2 regions of the Nonomuraea sp. NPDC048892 genome follow, and region 2 is predicted to be linked to the other one. Evidence: riboswitches for the same ligand, from Rfam matches in the RefSeq annotation. Region 2 holds a riboswitch; the other holds the start of a gene.
What was found. Region 2 has a riboswitch for glycine ahead of gcvP (aminomethyl-transferring glycine dehydrogenase). Riboswitches for the same ligand answer to the same signal wherever they lie in the genome.
Positions count from the first base shown of each region.

Region 1: linked by a shared signal. The riboswitch ahead of gcvT (glycine cleavage system aminomethyltransferase GcvT) and the one ahead of gcvP (aminomethyl-transferring glycine dehydrogenase) in region 2 are both predicted to bind glycine.

Region 1 is NZ_JBEZFZ010000013.1:177,998-182,797, reverse strand. It holds gene AB0C28_RS34945 (aldehyde dehydrogenase family protein) at 1-805, shown strand, start outside; gene AB0C28_RS34940 (3-oxoacyl-ACP reductase) at 811-1,575, shown strand; gene AB0C28_RS34935 (gamma-glutamyl-gamma-aminobutyrate hydrolase family protein) at 1,583-2,275, shown strand; glycine riboswitch at 2,358-2,455, shown strand; gene gcvT (glycine cleavage system aminomethyltransferase GcvT) at 2,587-3,672, shown strand; gene gcvH (glycine cleavage system protein GcvH) at 3,669-4,061, shown strand; gene AB0C28_RS34920 (L-serine ammonia-lyase) at 4,117-4,800, shown strand, end outside.
Region 2 is NZ_JBEZFZ010000002.1:699,155-703,954, reverse strand. It holds gene gcvP (aminomethyl-transferring glycine dehydrogenase) at 1-1,528, opposite strand, end outside; glycine riboswitch at 1,708-1,808, opposite strand; gene AB0C28_RS08535 (MerR family transcriptional regulator) at 2,013-2,633, opposite strand; gene AB0C28_RS08530 (bifunctional nuclease family protein) at 2,781-3,251, opposite strand; gene AB0C28_RS08525 (MerR family transcriptional regulator) at 3,385-4,011, opposite strand; gene AB0C28_RS08520 (FHA domain-containing protein) at 4,103-4,615, opposite strand.

The DNA.
Region 1 (4,800 bases), on a different contig from region 2:
GCCTGGGGCAGGGGAGGTCGCGGGAGCCCGCCTGGTCGAGCACCCCGACGTGGCGAAGATCGTGTTCACCGGCTCGACCGAGGTGGGCAAGGAGATCGCGGCCAAGGCGGCGCGCCAGGTCAAGCGGGTCACGCTGGAGCTGGGCGGCAAGTCGGCGAACATCGTCTTCGCCGACGCCGACCTGGACAAGGCCGCCCGCACCGCCCCCTGCGCCGTCTTCGACAACGCCGGCCAGGACTGCTGTGCCCGGTCGAGGATCCTCGTCCAGTCGTCCGTGTACGACGCATTCATGGCCCTGCTCGCCCCGGCCGTCCAGGACGTCAAGGTCGGCGACCCGCGTGACGAGAGCACCGAGATGGGCCCGCTGATCAGCGCCGAGCACCTCGACCGGGTCCGCGGCTTCGTCGAGGGCACCCCCTGGCTGCAGGGCTCCTGCCCCCAGGGCAAGGGCTTCTGGTTCCCGCCGACGGTGCTGACCCCCGAGCTGACGGACCGCGCGTTCACCGAGGAGATCTTCGGCCCGGTCGTGTCGGTGGTCAGGTTCGAGGACGAGGCGCAGGCCGTGCGGATCGCCAACGACACCCCCTACGGCCTGAGCGGCTCGATCTGGACCCGCGACGTCGGCCGGGCGCTGCGCGTGGCCAGGGCGGTCGAGTCGGGCGCGCTGTCGGTCAACTCCCACTCCTCCGTCCGCTACTGGACCCCGTTCGGCGGCTTCAAGCAGTCCGGCCTCGGCAGGGAGCTCGGCCCGGACGCCCTGGCCGCCTTCACCGAGACCAAGAACGTCTTCATCTCATCGGAGTGACACACATGCAGCGGTTGCAGGATCGGGTGGCGGTCATCACCGGCGCGGGCGGCGGCATCGGGCTGGCCACGGCCCGCCGCTTCGCCGAGGAGGGCGCCAAGGTGGTCTGCGCGGACATCGACGAGGAGGCGGGGGTCAAGGCCGCGACCGAGGTCGGCGGCCTGTTCGTACGGGCCGACGTGACCAGCGAGGACGACGTCGTGCGGATGTTCGCCACGGCGCACGACACCTACGGCAGCGTGGACATCGCCTTCAACAACGCCGGCATCTCGCCGCCCGACGACGACTCGATCCTGGAGACCGGCATCGACGCCTGGCGCCGCGTCCAGGAGGTGAACCTGACCAGCGTCTACCTGTGCTGCAAGCACGCGATCCCGTACATGCGCCGCCAGGGCAAGGGCTCGATCATCAACACCGCGTCCTTCGTGGCGGTGATGGGCTCGGCCACCTCGCAGATCTCCTACACCGCGTCCAAGGGCGGGGTGCTGGCGATGTCGCGGGAGCTGGGCGTGCAGTTCGCCAGGGAGGGCATCAGGGTCAACGCCCTGTGCCCGGGACCGGTGAACACGCCGTTGCTGCGGGAGTTGTTCGCCAAGGATCCCGAGCGGGCGGCGCGGCGGCTGGTGCACGTCCCCGTGGGCCGCTTCGCGGAGGCGTCGGAGATCGCGGCGGCGGTGGCGTTCCTGGCCAGCGACGACGCCTCGTTCATCACCGGCAGCGAGTTCCTGGTGGACGGCGGCATCTCCGGTGCCTACGTCACACCGCTCTAAGGGGGTCATGGTGCGTCGTCCCGTCATCGGCATCACCTGTTACGTCGAGCCCGCCTCGTTCACGGTGTGGCAGGACACGACGGCCGCGCTGCTGCCGTACGCGTACGTGGAGCAGGTCGTGCGGGCCGGCGGCCAGCCGGTCGTGCTGCCTCCGGCCGGCGCGCCCGCCTCCGTCGTGCGCGGCCTGGACGGGCTGATCCTGGCCGGGGGCGGCGACATCGACCCGGCCAGGTACGGCGCCGCCCCGCACGAGCGGATCGGCTACGTCAGGCGGTTCCGCGACGAGGCGGAGTTCGCCCTGCTCGCCGCGGCCCTGGACGCCGGGCTGCCCTACCTGGGCATCTGCCGCGGCCTCCAGGTGCTCAACGTGGCCCTGGGCGGCAGCCTGCACCAGCACCTGCCCGACGTGGTCGGCCACACGGACCACTGCCCAGGGCCCGGCCGGTTCGGCGACCTGCCGGTGAACGTCGTGCCGGGCACCCGGCTGGCGAAGGCATTGGGCGAGGAGCCGGTGGCGGTCCCGCACTACCATCACCAGGCCGTCGATCGCCTGGCCCCCGGCCTGGCGGTCACGGCCACGAGCGCCGACGGCACGATCGAGGCCGTCGAGCTGGACGCGGCTTTCGTGGTGGCCGTGCAGTGGCACGCGGAGATGGCGGAGGGCCACGCGTTGTTCGACGCGCTGGTGTCCGCCTGCTGAGACGCGTGCGCCGGCGGCGGGTCACGACTGCCCTGGACGCGACAACGACCCCCGGACGGCACTAGGCTGGCGGCAATCACCGACGCATCGTGCGGGAGAGCACCCTGACAGCCGGTCAGGGTCCCTGAAGGAGCAAGCCCTCCCCGCAAACCTCTCAAGGCAAAGGACCGCACGGCTAAGGGTGACCTCTGGAAAGCAGGCCCATGGGCCTCGCCGAAGGTGAAAGTCCGGCAAAAGTCGGGCGAAGCTCTCAGGCATCGATGACAGAGGGGGAGGATCCTGGCATCCAACCCTGTCCTGAGGTGCGACCAATGTCCCGACCGACACCGCTACGAGACGTTCACGAGAGCCTCGGCGCCACGCTCACCGACTTCGCGGGCTGGCTCATGCCGCTCCGGTACGGCAGCGAGTCCGCGGAGCACAAGGCCGTGCGCGAGGCGGCCGGGCTGTTCGACCTGTCCCACATGGGAGAGATCTTCCTGACCGGGCCGCAGGCCGGCCAGGCGCTGGACCACGCGCTGGTCGGGCATCTGTCGGCGCTGGCGCCCGGGCGGGCGCGCTACACCATGATCGTGGACGAGCGCGGCGGGGTGCTCGACGACCTCATCGTCTACCGGCTCGGGGACGAGGAGTTCATGGTCGTGGCCAACGCCTCGAACTATGAAAAAGTCGGAAATGAGCTGACAATTCGCTCTAAAGCGTTCGATGTGGTCGTCGAGGATCGGTCCGACCAGTACGCGCTGATCGCCGTCCAGGGGCCCCGCTCGCAGGAGATCCTGGCCACGCTCACCGACGCCGACCTCGCCGGGCTCAAGTACTACGCCGGGCTGCCCGGCGTGGTGGACGGCCGGCAGGCCCTCATCGCCCGTACCGGCTACACCGGCGAGGACGGGTTCGAGCTGTTCGTCGCCAACGACGACGCGGTGCCGCTGTGGCACGCCCTCACGGCGGCCGGGGAGCCGTACGGGCTCAAGCCCGCCGGCCTGTCCAGCCGCGACACGCTCAGGCTCGAAGCCGGCATGCCCCTGTACGGCAACGAGCTGCACGCCGGGCTCACCCCGTTCGACGCGGGGCTGGGCCGGGTGGTGAAATTCGACAAGCCCGGTGACTTCGTCGGCAGGGCGGCGCTCGAGGCGGTCAAGGACGACACGCCGCGACGCCGGCTCGTCGGCCTGGTCGCGCGGGGCCGCCGGGTGCCGCGCCACGGTTACCCGGTCACGAAAGACGGCGCCGTCGTCGGCGTGGTCACCAGCGGCGCGCCTTCCCAGACCCTGGGCAAGCCGATCGCGATGGCCTACGTGGACACCGGCGCGGAAACAGGCCTGGCCGTGGACATCCGGGGCAGCCATGAACCTATGGACGTGGTCGAGCTGCCCTTCTACAGGAGGAACAAGTGAGCAACATCCCTGACGACCTGAGCTACACCAAGGAGCACGAGTGGGTGGCCGGCCTCGAAGACGGCCTCACCGTGACCGTCGGCATCACGGCCTTCGCCGCCGAGGCCCTTGGTGATGTCGTCTACGTGCAGCTCCCCGAGGTCGGCTCGACCATCGAGCGGGGCGACTCCGTCGGCGAGGTGGAGTCGACCAAGTCCGTCAACGAGATCTACGCGCCGGTCGGCGGCGAGATCGTGGAGGTCAACCAGGCCGTCGTGGACGACCCCGGCCTGGTGAACAGCGACTCCTACGGCGAGGGCTGGATGTTCAAGGTGCGCGTGGAAGGCGACACCGAAGAGCTGCTGACGCCCGAGGAGTACACAGCGCTCACCAAGGGCAGCGAGTCCTGACCCACCGCCGGGGCCCGCACGGCCGGGCCCCGGCCCCTAAGAAGGGCGCACATCAATGGCGATCAGCGTCTTCGACCTGTTCAAGATCGGTATCGGACCGTCCAGCTCCCACACCGGCGGCCCGATGGCCGCCGCGCACAAATTCGCCCGCGGCCTGCACGAGGACGGCCTGCTCGACCGGGTGGCCCGGGTCGAGACCATCCTGTACGGCTCGCTCGGCCTGACCGGCAAGGGCCACGGCAGCGACAAGGCGGTCCTGCTCGGCCTGTCCGGCGAGAAGCCCGAACTGGTGGACGTGGACAGCGTCGAGGCCCGCATCGCCGCGATGCGCGAGTCCGGCACGCTCAAGCTCTACGGCACGCACGAGATCCCGTTCGTCGTCGGCGAGCACCTCGTCTTCGAACGCAAGATCTCGCTGCCGGAACATCCCAACGGCATGCGCTTCACCGCCTACACCGCCTCCGGCGAGCCGATCAGGGAGAAGGTCTACTTCTCGGTCGGCGGCGGCTTCGTGGTGGACGAGAAGGCCACCGGCGCCGACCGCATCAAGCCCGACGACACCGTGCTGCCCTTCCCGTTCACCACCGGCGAGGAGCTGCTCAAGCACTGCTCCAACACGGGCCTGTCGATCTCCGCCCTCATGCTGGAGAACGAGCAGGCGTTCGGCCGCACCGAGGAGCAGATCCGGGAGGGCCTGCTCAACCTGTGGCGGGTGATGTCCGAGTGCGTGCGCCGCGGC
Region 2 (4,800 bases):
CCATCTCGGTGGTCGCGTTCAGCTTCATCGTGCAGGAGCCGAGCGGGATCATGGAGCGGTCGAGAGCGATGTCCTTGTCCTGCAGTTTGCGCAGGTAACGCAGCATCGCGGTCTCGGAGTGGTGGGCGTGGAAGACCGGGTGGGTCAGGTACGCGCTCTCGCGCAGGAGCTCGGCGGGCAGCGCGTCGGGGGTGTGCTCGGGCTCGGCCCCGCCGTCCGGGGAGATCCCGAAGGCGGCCCGCACCGCGGCCACCTCGGCGGCGCCGGTCTTCTCGTCGCAGGCGACGGAGACGTGGTCGTCGTCCACCTGCCAGAGGTTGACGCCCCGCTCGGCGGCGGCGGCCACGACCTCGGCGGCCCGGCCGGGCACGCGGGCGAGCACGGTGTCGAAGAACTCCTGGTGCACGATCTCCACGCCGCCCTCGCGCAGCCCGGCGGCCAGCGCGCCGGCGTGGCGGTGGACGCGGTGGGCGATGCGGCGCAGGCCCTCGGGGCCGTGGTAGACGGCGTACATGCCGGCGATGACGGCCAGCAGGACCTGGGCGGTGCAGATGTTGCTGGTGGCCTTCTCGCGGCGGATGTGCTGCTCGCGGGTCTGCAGGGCCAGGCGGTAGGCGGGGTCGCCGTCGGCGTCCACCGACACGCCCACCAGGCGGCCGGGGAGCTGGCGCTGCAGCCCCTCGCGTACGGACATGTAGGCGGCGTGCGGCCCGCCGAACCCGAACGGCACGCCGAAGCGCTGTGAGGAGCCGATGGCGATGTCGGCGCCCAGCTCGCCGGGGGCGGCGATGAGCGTCAGGGCCAGCAGGTCGGCGGCGGCCACGACCAGCGCGCCGGCCTCGTGGGCGGCGGCGGCCACGGCGCGGAAGTCGCGCAGCCGGCCCGAGGCGCCGGGGTACTGCACGAGCACGCCGAAGCATTCGGGCAGCTCGCCGTCGAGCGGGTGCTCCACCAGCGTGATGCCGAGCGGCTCGGCCCTGGTGGCGAGCACAGCCTTGGTCTGGGGCAGCGCGTCGGCGTCCACCACGAACACGGAGCTCTTCGACTTGCCCGCCCGGCGGGCCAGCGTCATGGCCTCGGCGGCGGCGGTGGCCTCGTCCAGCAGGGACGCGCCGGAGACGGGCAGGCCGGTGAGGTCGGAGACGACGGTCTGGAAGTTCAGCAGCGCCTCCAGGCGCCCCTGCGAGATCTCCGGCTGGTACGGCGTGTAGGCGGTGTACCAGCCCGGGTTCTCCAGCAGGTTGCGGCGGATGACGGCGGGCGTGACGGTGTCGTAGTAGCCCAGGCCGATCATCGAGGTGAGCACGCGGTTGCGCCCGGCCAGGGCGCGCAGCTCGGCAACGGCCTCGGCCTCGCCGATCGCGGCGGGCAGCTTGAGGCGGTCCTTGACCCTGATGGACTCGGGCACGGCCACCGCCACCAGATCCGCCACGGACTCGAAGCCCACGGCTTCGAGCATGCGCTGCTGCTCGGACTCCGACGGGCCGATGTGCCTGGACGAGAACGGCGGAGCTGACAGATCGGTCATGGGTGTGCCTCCCGAGGCTGTGGAGACCGGCGCCAGGGCGCGGGCGAGTGCCGGATCTCCCCCTCTGTCAGCGCGGCCGCACGACGTACGTGCTACCGCGACCTGAGAGCTTCACCCCCGGTGGGGCTTGCACCGTCGGTGAGGCGCCCCTGGCGGGAGCGCCTGCTTTCCAGAGTCGCCTCGCCCGAGCGGTACAGGATGCCTGAGAGATTCCGGGGAGGGTTGCTCCTTCGGCGCCCCGGCGCCGCGATGGGCCCGGGGACTCTCCCGCACGGGGTCGTCAGCCTTGCTGTCCTAGATTACACCGCTACGCCCCATTAGCCGGTCATCGGACCGTCGCGTGCGTGTTCCCTGGGGATTCAGCGCTCCCAGGCGCCCTCTCGGGAGGTGGCCGCGGGGCCCCGCATTCCCAGGGGCCTGCGCGTCATACCGGGGATCGGAGTCCCCTCTTCCGGCATCCCGGCCCTCGTGGAGCCGGGTGCCCTCAGCCGGTGCGGCGGGCGCGTCGCCTGCGGGCCAGCTCGTCAGCGGGATGGTCGGCCGGGACGGTGTCCTCGACCGCCGCGCGTTCCCCCGGCAGCTCCGCGAGGGAGCCCTCGACCTCACGCCAGACCCGGCCGAGCGCGATGCCGAACACGCCCTGGCCGCCCTGGAGCAGGTCGATCACCTCGTCGGCCGAGGTGCACTCGTAGACGCTGACGCCGTCGCTCATGAGCGTGATCTGCGCGAGGTCACCGACCCCGCGGTCACGCAGGTGCTGCACGGCCGTACGGATCTGCTGCAGCGACACTCCGGTGTCGAGCAGCCGCTTGACGACCTTGAGCACCAGGATGTCGCGGAAGCTGTAGAGCCGCTGCGATCCCGAGCCCTGCGCGGCTCTTATCGTGGGCTCCACCAGACCGGTGCGTGCCCAGTAGTCGAGCTGCCTGTAGGTGATGCCGGCCGCCGCACAGGCCGTCGGCCCGCGGTATCCGATGTCACCCGGCAGCGTCCTGGGTTGCTGGTCGAAGAGCAGACCCTGCTCTCCGGCACGCTGCCGCGCGCTCTCGCGCCGTACCGGATCTTCCTGGCCGGCCGTCTTTCCCTCGCCGCTGCTGACCGCCACGCGGACCTCCGGCTTTCTCTCATCCCGTGGCCTGATCTGGGGGTTCGTAAAAGGCGACCACGGGTTTCACTTGCACCGTAGGACCGTGACCATGCGCAGTCAACGATCCGGCTCGGCGCGTCGTGAAGCGTAAATGCACTGAAATACCTACCCCGCCCTGCCGAAGTCTTCGGGAGTGATCGTGTCAAGGAACTCCCTGAACTTCTCCACCTCGTCCTCCTGGTCGTCCGGGATGATGACCCCGGCTTCCTGGACGACCTCCTCGCTGGCGAAGATGCGGGCCCCGGTGCGCAGCGCGAGCGCGATCGAGTCGGACGGCCGCGCGCTCACCTCCACGCCGTTGGAGAAGACCAGGTCGGCGAAGAAGATGCCGTCACGCAGGGCGACGATGTTGACCGCGCGCAGCCCGACGCCGAGCGCGCTCAGCACGTCTCTGAACAGGTCATGGGTGAGGGGCCGCGGCGGCGGCTCCTCCGCCTGGGCCAGCGCGATGGCGGTGGCCTCGGTCATGCCTATCCATATCGGAAGGAACCGCTCCCCGTGTGCCTCCTTGAGCAAGACGATCGGCTGATTAGTGGGCATTTCAACTCGTACGCCCACGACCTCCATCTGCAACACGGGCTGCTCCGTATTCCTGACCGGTCACCCGGCACAGCTCTTCGGTCATCACTTCTGCTGACATGGCTTCTTCAATTCAACGTAACACCCGGCAGGCCTCGAATGTGCCCGGGCCTGGCAGCTCGCGACGCTCTCAACGCCCCAGGACCGAGCGGACGCCCGTGCGTACAAGGGATGCGTGCAGGTCGAGCAGCAGGGCGGTCAATTCCCTGGCCACCTCGTCGGCCTCGCCGATGGCGCCGGGGGCGCGCCGCTTGAGTATCGGGGCGACGGTCTGCTCGACGAGCCCGGCCTCGCGCTCGGCCGCGGCCCTGACCGCCCGCAGGTGGCGGGCGTGCAGGCCGAAGCGGGACAGGGCGCCCACGGCGCGGGCCACCTTGAGCGCCTCCTCGTCGTAGCGCCTGGCCACGGGCACGAGCAGGCCGTAGTCCTCCAGCTCGGCGAGCGTCTCCTCGTCGATCTCGGCGGCCTCGAGCAGCTCGGCCCGGTCGAGCCTGACCTCCTGCGCCTGCCGGACCTCGCGTGGCCGGCCGAAGCTCTCGGCCATCCGGTCCTTGATCACCCGCAGCGGGAGGTAGTGGTCGCGCTGCTCGGTGAGGATGAAGCGCAGCTGCTCCACGTGGAGGTGGGTGAACTTGCGGTAGCCGGAGGGGCTGCGCTCCGGCTCGATCAGCCCCTCGCCCTCCAGGAACCTGATCTTGGAGATCGTGACATCGGGGAACTCGCCCTGCAGGAGCGCGAGCACCTCCCCGATGCTCATGTGCGACCGTGCCGCCTGAGAACTCACGCGACCGCCTCCCGTGGCCGCGGGCGTGCGGAGGCCGTGTCCATGGGTCTCTCGCTCCGCCCGCTCATACCCCGGGGTTGCCTCGCATCAGGAAGACGAGGCGGAACTTGCCGATCTGCACCTCGTCTCCGGAGTGCAGGGGGACCTCCTCGATGCGCTCCCTGTTGACGTAGGTGCCGTTGAGGCTGCCCACGTCGCGCACGGAGAACTGGCCGCCGCGGTGGCGGTAGAACTCGACGTGGCGGCGGGAGACGGTGATGTCGTCGAGGAAGATGTCGCTCTCCGGATGACGCCCCGTGGTAGTCAGCTCCTTGTCCAGCCGGAAGCGGCTGCCCTGGTTGGGGCCCCTGGTGACGGTGAGCAACGCCGTGCCGGGCGGCAGCTGCTCGACCAGCGCTCGCTCGGCCAGGAGCATGTCGCCTGTCTCAGCCTCGTACGCCTCTATTCCCGCGACGGAGATCGTCGACGTGGTGTCCCCGGAGACCTCGGGCCTGGTCAGCGGTGACCCACAGCGGGAACAGAAACGGGCATCCTCGGGGTTGGCGTGCCCGCACTGCGTGCAGTAGACGCTCGGCATCGATCGGCTCGGCCTCCTACCGCGAAGACGCGGCGACGGTGCTCTGGGGCGCGCCTCGCTTCGCTATTTCAAGTTTGCGAATGCCGCAACTTACGCTGATCAGCGGCAAAGGTCAAGGCGGGGCGCTGCACGTTGGTTCGGACGCAGACAAAGTTACCGCCGCCCCCGCCCCGTGGTCCATGCCG